3 regions of the Pseudomonas iranensis genome follow, and region 2 is predicted to be linked to each of the others. Evidence: riboswitches for the same ligand, from Rfam matches in the RefSeq annotation. Region 2 holds a riboswitch; each other region holds the start of a gene.
What was found. A riboswitch is a leader RNA that binds a small molecule or an ion and turns the genes downstream of it on or off. The one in region 2 is predicted to bind cobalamin.
Positions count from the first base shown of each region.

Region 1 (3,273 bases), 1.7 Mb from region 2:
GCACGTCGGCGTATCTCGCAACAACACCTCGGTCAGTCCCCTCTCCCATTGGGAGAGGGCTAGGGTGAGGGCAAGCAGGCGACGCGGTATTAGCCAATGGCCCGGTACCCTTCAATCTCATCCGGCCACGCCGTCAGCACTTCAAACCCGCTTTCCGTCACCGCGACCATATGCTCCCACTGCGCCGACAACGAGCCATCCTTGGTCAGCACCGTCCAGCCATCCGGCATGTTCTTCACATGGCGTTTGCCGGCATTGAGCATCGGTTCCACGGTGAAAATCATTCCGGCCTTGAGCTTCAGCCCTTGGTTGGGAAAGCCGTAATGCAGTATCTGCGGTTCATCGTGATAGACCTTGCCGATGCCATGGCCGCAATACTCGCGCACCACGCTGAAGCCCTCCGCCTCCGCCAGGCTCTGGATCGCATGACCGATATCGCCCAGCGTTGCGCCCGGTTTCACTGCGCGAATGCCCGCGCACATCGCGTCGTACGTAGTCTTGATCAGGTGCTGCGCCTCGGGGCTCGCCTCACCCACGACGTACATGCGGCTGGTATCACCGAACCAGCCATCCTTGATCACGGCGATATCGAGGTTGACGATGTCGCCGTCCTTCAATGGCGTACCCGATGGAATCCCGTGACACACCACGTCGTTGACCGACGCGCAGACGGTTTTCGGAAAGCCGTGATAACCGACGTTGGCCGGCACGGCTTTCTGCACATTGACGATGTAGTCGTTGCACAACCGGTCCAGCTCATCGGTGGTCACCCCGGCCTTCACATGCGGCACCAGCATCGCCAGTACTTCGGCGGCGAGTTTGCCGGCAGCGCGGGATTTTTCGATGTCGGCCGGGGTGTTGATCTTGATCTGGTTTCTCATGCGCTGACGGCTTCCTGAGTCAGTTGTTGCAGATCCAGTCCGCCGTTCTGTTCGGCGCGGATCAGCAGGCGGCAAATGGCGCTGTGGTCGAGGTTGGGATGCAGCTCGGCGAGCATGCCGATGCGCATCCAGTGCTCGGCCTGCGCGTTGATCGAGCGGCTGAGGGCGTTGCTGGAGATGCGCAGGTTCTCGTGCATGTCCTCTGAAATCTTTACGATGCCCATATATGAATCCGATACGATGTGTATATGGATCGTATATTAGCCAGGGCATATGACAGATTGCAATGCCGACGACAAAATCGACGCTGTCACAGATTCGCCTCCCCCTCCACCGCGCAAATCGACTACCATGCCGCCGCCGGTTTCCACACGGAATTAATAGGGAATCCGAAATGCTTGCACAGCATCGATCGGAACTGCCCCCGCAACTGTAGGTGCCGAGCCTGCTCCTCGACTGCCACTGGGTGAATCCCGGGAAGGCCGGAGCGTGGCGATGACGCATCAGTCAGGAGACCTGCCGGCACAGTGACTGACTAACCGGCGGGGTGTCCGGGAAGGACATCGTGCCGTGCGCATTTTCCCTGTGCCGGCCTTGCGCAGTTTCCACGACCGCGCCCGAGGTGTGTTTCCAACCGTACCCGCCTGCTCCCGTACGGTTCTCCTGGAGACTGCCCCATGCTGCTGCCCCGCGTTGCCACCCTGCTCACCGCTTTGAGCCTTTGCGCCCTGGCGCAAGCGACGCCGACTGCGTATCCGCTGACCGTGGAGAACTGCGGCAGCAGCCTGACCTTTCAGCACGCGCCCGCGCGCACGGTGACCATCGGCCAGGCCGGTACGGAAATGCTTTATGCCTTGGGCCTGGGCGACAAAGTCGTCGGCACCTCGTTGTGGTTCAACGACGTGCTGGGCACATACAAAGCGCAGAACGACAGGATCGAGCGCCTCGCCGACAACGAGCCGAGTTTCGAAGCGGTGATCGCCAAACGCCCGGAACTGGTAGCCGTCGAGCTGGAATGGATGGTCGGCCCGCAAGGCACGGTCGGCACCCGCGAGCAGTTTCATGAACTGAAGATTCCTACCTATCTGCTGCCCTCCGACTGCGAAGCCAAGGACAACCTCGTCGGCTCGGACGGCACGCGGCTGGCGCCGTTTCGCATCGACAGCATCTACAAAGCCGTGAGCCAGCTCGCAGCGATTTTCGATGTGCAGGCGCGTGGCGAGCAGCTCAATGACCAGCTCAAAGCCAGCCTCGCGCAGTCGATCGCCACGGCGAAAAAGCAGCAGCGCAAAGACGTCAGCGCCCTGGTGTGGTTCTCCAGCGCCGAGATGGACATCGAGCCTTTCGTGGCCGGGCACAAAGGCGTTCCCGATTTCATGCTCAGCACCCTCGGCGTGCGCAACGTGGTCGAGTCGGATGAAGAATGGCCGACCGTCGGCTGGGAAACCATCGCCAAGGCCAACCCGACATTTCTGGTGATCGCGCGCATGGATCGTCGACGTTTCCCGGCGGACGACTATCAGAAAAAACTCGCCTTCCTGCGCAGTGATCCGGTGACGCGCAACATGGACGCGGTCAAGCACAACCGCATCATCATCCTTGACGCCATGGCCATGCAGGCCAGCCTGCGCACCTTCGACGGCCTCGCACAACTGGCCAGCGCCATCAACGGCTACGACCTGTCGCCATGAGCAGACGCCTGATCCGTTTGCTGCTGGTGCTGTTGACGCTGTCGGTCGCGCTGATTGGCGGCGTGGCCATTGGCGAGACTTCGATCGAGCCGAGCGTAGTGTTGCAGGTGCTGGCCAACAAGCTGTGGGGCGCCGGTTATGTGCTCGACCCGATCGACGAAGGCATCGTCTGGAACTATCGCCTGACCCGCGCGCTGGTCGCGGCGGCCTGCGGCGCCGGCCTGGCGACGTGCGGGGTGATCCTGCAATCGCTGCTGCGCAATCCGTTGGCCGATCCGTATCTGCTGGGAATTTCTGCTGGCGCCTCGACTGGCGCGGTGATGGTCGCCCTGCTTGGCGTCGGCGCCGGGGCGATTTCATTGTCGGTCGGTGCCTTTGCCGGCGCGGTGACCGCGTTCGTACTGGTGATTTTGTTGGCACGGGTCAGCGGCTCGGCCAGTGGCACCGGGCAGATCATTCTGGCCGGGATTGCCGGCTCGCAACTGTTCAACGCCCTCACCGCTTTTCTGATCACCCGCTCGGCCAGCTCCGAACAAGCGCGCGGCATCATGTTCTGGCTGCTGGGCAATCTCGGCGGCGTACGCTGGCCGTCGGTGTGGCTGGCGGTGCCGGTGGCGGTGTTGGGCTTGGTTGTTTGTCTGTGGCATCGCCGAGCCTTGGATGCGTTCACCTTTGGCGCGGACTCGGCAGCCTCCCTCGGC
Region 1 is NZ_CP077092.1:3,730,433-3,733,705, forward strand. Features, by position in the region: gene map (type I methionyl aminopeptidase) at 90-881, opposite strand; gene HU724_RS16575 (ParD-like family protein) at 878-1,105, opposite strand; cobalamin riboswitch at 1,226-1,419, shown strand; gene HU724_RS16580 (ABC transporter substrate-binding protein) at 1,559-2,572, shown strand; gene HU724_RS16585 (FecCD family ABC transporter permease) at 2,569-3,273, shown strand, end outside.
Region 1: it holds a riboswitch for cobalamin, as region 2 does, so the genes downstream of both, HU724_RS16580 (ABC transporter substrate-binding protein) here and cobO (cob(I)yrinic acid a,c-diamide adenosyltransferase) in region 2, are expected to answer to the same signal.

Region 2 (3,273 bases):
CCATAGAAGCCGCCGTCCTTGACTGACGTGATGTAGTCCGGCACCAGGTCGCTGCCGATTTCGTCACGCTCGTTGACTGCTGTCCACAATGCGCCGCTGGTAGGTTCCCAGGCGAGGCCGTTGGGGTTGCGAATGCCCGAAGCAAAGATCCGATGATTGCCGGTCGCGCGATCGACTTCCCAGATCGCCGCGCGGCCTTCTTCCTGATCCAGACCGTTTTCGCCGACGTTACTGTTCGAGCCGACGGTGACGTAGAGCTTGTTGCCGTCCTTGCTGGCGATGACGTTCTTGGTCCAGTGGTGATTCAGCGTGCCGCCAGGCAAGTCGACGACTTTGATCGGTTGGGTCTTGATCTCGGTGGCGCCCGGCTCGTAGTTGAAGCGCAGCAGGCGGTCGGTGTCGGCAACGTACAAATCATTGCCAACCAGCGTCATGCCAAACGGCGAGTTGAGGTTCTGCAGAAATACCGTGCGGGTTTCTGCGACGCCATCGTGGTCGGCATCACGCAACAGGGTGATGCGGTTCGGGCTGGGCACGCCGGCACCGGCCTTGCCCATGACTTTCTTCATCACCCAGCCACGAATGCCTTTGCTGTCATCGGGCTTGGGCGGCGCGTTGGTTTCCGCCACCAGCACATCGCCGTTGGGCAGCACATAGAGCCAGCGCGGGTGATCGAGGCCTTCGGCAAACGCTGCGACCTGAGTGCCGGCCGCAGCGGTCGGTTTCGCACCTTCCGGCCAGCCCACCGCCGGGGCGATGTTGACTGTCGGGATCAGCGTCTTGTTCGGTTCGGGCAGTTTCGGTGACGGACCGGTGCCGTCGGAGACTTGCAGGCTGGAGGTTTCACCGCAGGCGGCGAGCCCGCCTGCGACGGCGATGATGAGAGCGAGTGGGGCCTTGCGCATTGCTGATCTTCCCTATGAATGCATTCCTAAACATAGAGGAGGGCGCAGGCCCGATGGTTCAACTGCTCAACCGCGGGCTTCCTTGAACAGCACGGCGATGCCCGGATGATAGTTGCCCGTGTCGCTGTGCAATTTGCGATAGGCGTAGGGGAAATACCAGGCCACTGCGCAGGTGTGTTCCTTTTGCAGGTCGTCGACCATGTCCTGCAGTTCTTCGGGGCTGGCGCTGTGCTGGGCTTTTTGCGGAGCGATGAAGAGGCAGCCGAGCTTGAGATCGCTGGCGTAGCTGATGCGCTTGGCATCAGCGGTGATGTCGAGCAGGGCCTGGGTCAGGTTAAGGTTGTTGACCCGTGGCCAGCGTTGCGTGGCCTGGATGAACGCGCGGTCTTCGGCGCCGGCAATCAGCAGATCTGCGCGGGCATTGCGTTCGCCTTCTTCGTTCTGTTTGCGCGTGGCGGTGTCGTTCAGCGTGACCATTTCAGCCATCCACGCCGCTGCCGCGAGCAGGCCGAGATTGGCTTTTTCGTCGTGCCAGTACGGCGTGTCGTTGTCGCCGCGAACGGTGTTGTAGCGATCGATACAGTCAAACCAGCGTTCCAGCAGCGGGCGCAGGAATTCCAGGCGCGGGTTGCTGATGATCATGCCTTGCATCGTCGTCATCCTTATTGTTGTAGTGGGCTTTTTGGAAAAAAGCATGGCTCTTTGATATCACCTGTCACAGTCTGGCACAAGATTGCCGCTGCACAATTGATCAGCGGCAGTTATTCGCGCGCAAAGCGCCTCTTCAATTGACGCTCCACCCCCAACCCTCTAACCTTCGCCGCTTGTTTCAGGTGCTCTGTGGCCCCGCGTCGACAGAGTGAAACAGGGAAGCCGGTGAGGGTGGTCTTCAAGCGAAGCCACGACGATCCCGGCGCTGCCCCCGCAACGGTAAATGAGTGAAAACTGCGCCTTGAGCCACTGCCTCGAAAGAAGCGGGAAGGCGCGCAGTCAGGCGAAACGCCGCTCATGAGCCCGGAGACCGGCCTGATCCATCTCAGCGGCATCACGGTGGGCGATGCCAGGCTTTTTGCCGTCTATTCTTGTGCCTGCCCGCCGTTATCCAGCCTCAACGGAGAGCTCCCCATGACTGATTCCCCCGAGCGTGACGAGCGCCATCTGGCGCGCATGCAGCGCAAGAAAGCCGTGATTGACGAACGCATCGCCAACTCGCCCGACGAATGTGGCCTGGTGCTGGTGCTGACCGGCAATGGCAAAGGCAAAAGCAGTTCGGCGTTCGGCATGCTCGCCCGCGCCATGGGCCACGGCATGCAATGCGGCGTGGTGCAGTTCATCAAGGGCCGCAACAGCACCGGCGAAGAATTGTTTTTCCGCCGCTTCCCCGAGCAGGTGCGTTTCCACGTCATGGGCGAAGGCTTCACTTGGGAAACCCAGGATCGTCAGCGCGACATCGCCGCGGCGACCGCCGCTTGGGAAGTCTCGCGCGAATTGTTGCGCGACCCTTCGATCGGTCTGGTGGTGCTCGACGAATTGAACATCGCCCTCAAGCACGGCTACCTCGATCTCGATCAGGTGCTCAGCGATTTGCAGGCGCGTCCGCCGATGCAGCACGTGGTGGTCACCGGTCGCGGCGCCAAGCCGGAAATGATCGAGATGGGCGACACGGTCACCGAGATGGGCATGCTCAAGCACGCCTTCCAGGCCGGGATCAAAGCGCAGAAAGGCGTCGAACTTTGAAGCAACCACGTCACTGCCCGGCGGTGTTGATCGCCGCGCCGGCCTCCGGTCAGGGCAAGACCACCGTCACCGCTGCACTCGCCCGTTTGCATCGCAATCAGGGGCGCAAGGTGCGCGTATTCAAATGCGGTCCGGACTTTCTCGACCCGATGATCCTCGAGCGCGCCAGCGGTGCGCCGGTGTATCAACTGGACATGTGGATGGTCGGCGAGCAGGAAAGTCGCCGCCTGTTGTGGGAAGCCGCCGCCGAGGCTGATCTGATTCTGATTGAAGGCGTGATGGGCCTGTTCGACGGCACGCCATCCAGCGCTGATCTGGCGCGCCACTTCGGTGTGCCGGTGCTCGGCGTGATCGACGGCACCGCCATGGCGCAGACCTTTGGCGCCTTGGCGCTGGGCCTGGCGAAGTATCAGCCGGACTTGCCGTTCGCTGGCGTGCTGGCCAACCGCGTCGGCACCTTGCGCCATGCGCAATTGCTCGAAGGCAGCCTCACCGAAGGTTTGCGCTGGTACGGTGCGCTGTCCCGCGAGACCGGCATCGAATTGCCGAGCCGCCACCTCGGTCTGGTCCAGGCCAGCGAATTGAATGATCTGGATCTGCGTCTCGACGCGGCTGCCGATGCGCTGGCCAG
Region 2 is NZ_CP077092.1:1,996,900-2,000,172, forward strand. Features, by position in the region: gene HU724_RS08880 (PQQ-dependent sugar dehydrogenase) at 1-905, opposite strand, end outside; gene HU724_RS08885 (hypothetical protein) at 972-1,556, opposite strand; cobalamin riboswitch at 1,720-1,949, shown strand; gene cobO (cob(I)yrinic acid a,c-diamide adenosyltransferase) at 2,031-2,642, shown strand; gene HU724_RS08895 (cobyrinic acid a,c-diamide synthase CobB) at 2,639-3,273, shown strand, end outside.

Region 3 (3,273 bases), 890 kb from region 2:
GGCGGCGGCGACGCGTTGGCCGAGTGTGGTGCTGCTGGAGATGTGGTCAGTGTGGCTGACGGTGTTGCTGATGATCGACATAGCGCTTCCCTCTGAAATGTCAGCGGGTAAACAGAGCGCATGAAAATCCCTGCGAGCAGGGCACGCAGGGATTTCGAACAGCGCCCGCCCACCGCGGGTTTGTTTGTGGTCAGCGGCGCTTGCGCGCGCTGGGTGTTGCGGGCCGGTCTCCGGGCTTGCGAGGGGCTGGCACAAGGCCGACCTGCAAGCATCACCTTCCCATGCCGGGGCACAGTGGATCTGACGCTTCGCTCGCTTACCGTTGCGGGGGCAGCACCGGACTGACATGGCTTTGAGTAAAGCACATGATTCACCGGTTTCCCGTTTCACCCTGTGAAGGGCACCCGTAACAAGGTGGGCAGGAAAACATGGGTTTGGGTTTTTAGTCAATTTCCGGGAAGTTTTCAGTGCTGCGGTGGGGGATTTTTCTGATGTTTTTGTGTGTATATCCGTCGCCGGTGGATCAAGATCAAGATCAAGAGCAGGCGAGCTGACACTCGGCTTATTGAGTGGTGAAAAGCGTGGGTGTTCGGCTTTTAATTTGTGTTGTTGCTGCCCCTCACCCCAGCCCTCTCCCGAGGGAGAGGGAGCCGATTTGCGGGCTTTTCAGAATCTGCATTCGACTCGATATCGCAAGTCGGCGTATTTCGCCTAAACACCTCGGTCAGTCCCCTCTCCCTCGGGGAGAGGGCTAGGGTGAGGGGCTCTAGATCTGGCTTTTGCTTTGGCTTTGATCTTTTGCCCCTTCAGCAGGCTGCGCCCGGATCGGTCCCGTAACGAAGGTACCCCGAGCCCCAGCGAGCGGGCCGTACGCCGGGGCAAAGCCTTTTGGTTTCTTTTTGCTGTGCCGGCACTCCGGCGTTTGAAAAAGGGACTCGCTGTAAGAGCGAAACCATAGGAAGCCGTTACCGCAGCAACGGATATACCCCCAGTTTCAGACTCACCGACCCATTGACCCACGACGGACCCATGCGTAGCCTTGCGCTTTCGAGGTTCTTCGGCACTCGCCGAAGCTAAGAAGGGAACGCGGTCAAAGCCGCGGCTGCCCCCGCAACTGTGAACGGTGATGTTCGTTGCCACGCCACTGCCAGCTCAACCGATGAGCCAGCGGGAAGGCGCAATGAACGCCAGGCCCAGCGCCTGAACGCCGTCAGCCAGGAGACCTGCCTCGTCACAGATTCTCACTACAACCGGGCGGGGTGATCCGGTGGCGAATGCTTCCGGCGTGCATGCGCGCTGCCGGTTCTCGTCCCGTATGCCCGCCGCTTGCCAAAGGGCATACCGATGAAAACACTGGCCAAACTCCCCGTCACTATCGTCACCGGTTTCCTCGGTTCGGGCAAAACCACGCTGCTGCGGCACATGCTCGACAACGCTCAGGGCCGGCGCATCGCGGTGATTGTCAACGAGTTTGGCGAGCTCGGTATCGACGGTGAAATCCTCAAGCAATGCACCATCGGCTGCACCGAAGAAGAGGCCAGCGGCCGCGTATATGAGCTGGCCAACGGCTGCCTGTGCTGCACGGTGCAGGAAGAATTCTTTCCGGTGATGCGCGAGCTGGTCGCCCGTCGCGGCGATCTTGATCACATTCTCATCGAAACCTCTGGCCTGGCCTTGCCCAAGCCGTTGGTGCAAGCCTTCCAGTGGCCGGAAATTCGCAGTGCCTGCACTGTCGATGCGGTGATCACCGTGGTCGACAGCCCGGCCGTCGCTGCTGGCACCTTCGCAGCGTTCCCGGATCAGGTCGATGCCCAGCGCAAACTCGATCCGAACCTTGATCACGAGTCGCCGCTGCACGAATTGTTCGCCGATCAACTGGCCAGTGCTGACCTGGTCATCCTCAACAAAGCCGACCAGACCAGCGCGGAAGATCTGGCTCGGGTGCGCGCTGAAGTCGCCGAAGAGCTGCCGCCAGCGGTAAAAATCATCGAAGCCAGCAACGGCCGCCTGCCGCTCGACGTGTTGATCGGCCTCGGTGCCGGCTCTGAGGAGCACATCGACAGCCGTCACAGTCACCACGATCACCACCATGACGGTGATGACGACGATCACGATCACGACGCCTTCGATTCGATCTCAATCGAACTGCCGCAAGCCGATGAAAGCCTGCTGCTCGACGCGCTGACGCAACTGGTGGTGCAACACGGCATTCTGCGCGTGAAAGGCTTCGCGGCGATTCCGCACAAGCCGATGCGCCTGTTGATCCAGGGTGTGGGCACGCGTTTCGACAAGCATTTCGACCGTCAGTGGGGCGCCGAAGAAGCGCGCGTCACGCGTCTGGTGCTGATCGGCCAGGAACTCGATGCCGCACAACTCGAAGCGCAATTGCGCGCTGCGCTCAGCGTTTAAACCATGCACCTGCTCAGGACCCAGCCCGGCGGATTCGTCTCGGACGACAACATTGCCGATCTCGGACAAACCCCCGCCGAGCTGGTGATCCTGTGCAGCGGCGATTCCAGCCTGGCGCTGCTCGCCGAGGCTGCGCAGCAATTGCCCGATGACTACCCGAGCCTGCGTCTGGCCAACCCGATGCAGGTGCAGAATCATGCTTCGGTCGATCTGTACGTCGACGAAGTGCTGCGCCACGCCAAAGTCATTCTGATCTCGCTGCATGGCGGCATTGCCTATTGGCGCTACGGCGTCGAGCGGCTGGTCGAGTTGTCCGAACGCGGCGTGCAACTGATTCTGGTGCCTGGCGATGACCGCCCGGACCCCGAGCTCAGTGACTTGAGCACGGTCAGCGCCGAAGTACGCGATAGACTCTGGCAATTTCTGCGTCAGGGCGGCATGGGCAATGCGCTGGATTTTTTCCGCTGCTTGGGCAACCAATGGTTTGCCCGGGATTATTCGTGGGGCGAGCCGCAAACCCTGCCGCGCACGGCGATTTATCACCCACAGAAAAACAGCGCTGCGCTGAGCGACTGGCAAGCCGAATGGCTGCATGGTCAACCGGTGGCGGCGCTGTTGTTTTATCGCTCGCATTTGCAGGCGGCGAACACGGCGTTCATCGATGTGTTCTGTCAGCGTTTGCAGGCAGCCGGGCTCAATCCGCTGCCGATCGCGGTGGCCAGTCTGAAAGAACCCGGTTGTCTGTCGGTGGTCGAGGACTGGCTGGATGAAGTCGAGGCGGGGGTGATTCTCAACACCACCGGTTTTGCCCAGTCCAGCCCCGAAGCGCCGCATCTGCGCCCGTTTCGCCGCAACATCCCAGTG
Region 3 is NZ_CP077092.1:2,891,000-2,894,272, forward strand. Features, by position in the region: gene HU724_RS12955 (CbtB domain-containing protein) at 1-81, opposite strand, end outside; cobalamin riboswitch at 205-423, opposite strand; cobalamin riboswitch at 1,034-1,245, shown strand; gene cobW (cobalamin biosynthesis protein CobW) at 1,345-2,409, shown strand; gene cobN (cobaltochelatase subunit CobN) at 2,413-3,273, shown strand, end outside.
Region 3: it holds a riboswitch for cobalamin, as region 2 does, so the genes downstream of both, cobW (cobalamin biosynthesis protein CobW) here and cobO (cob(I)yrinic acid a,c-diamide adenosyltransferase) in region 2, are expected to answer to the same signal.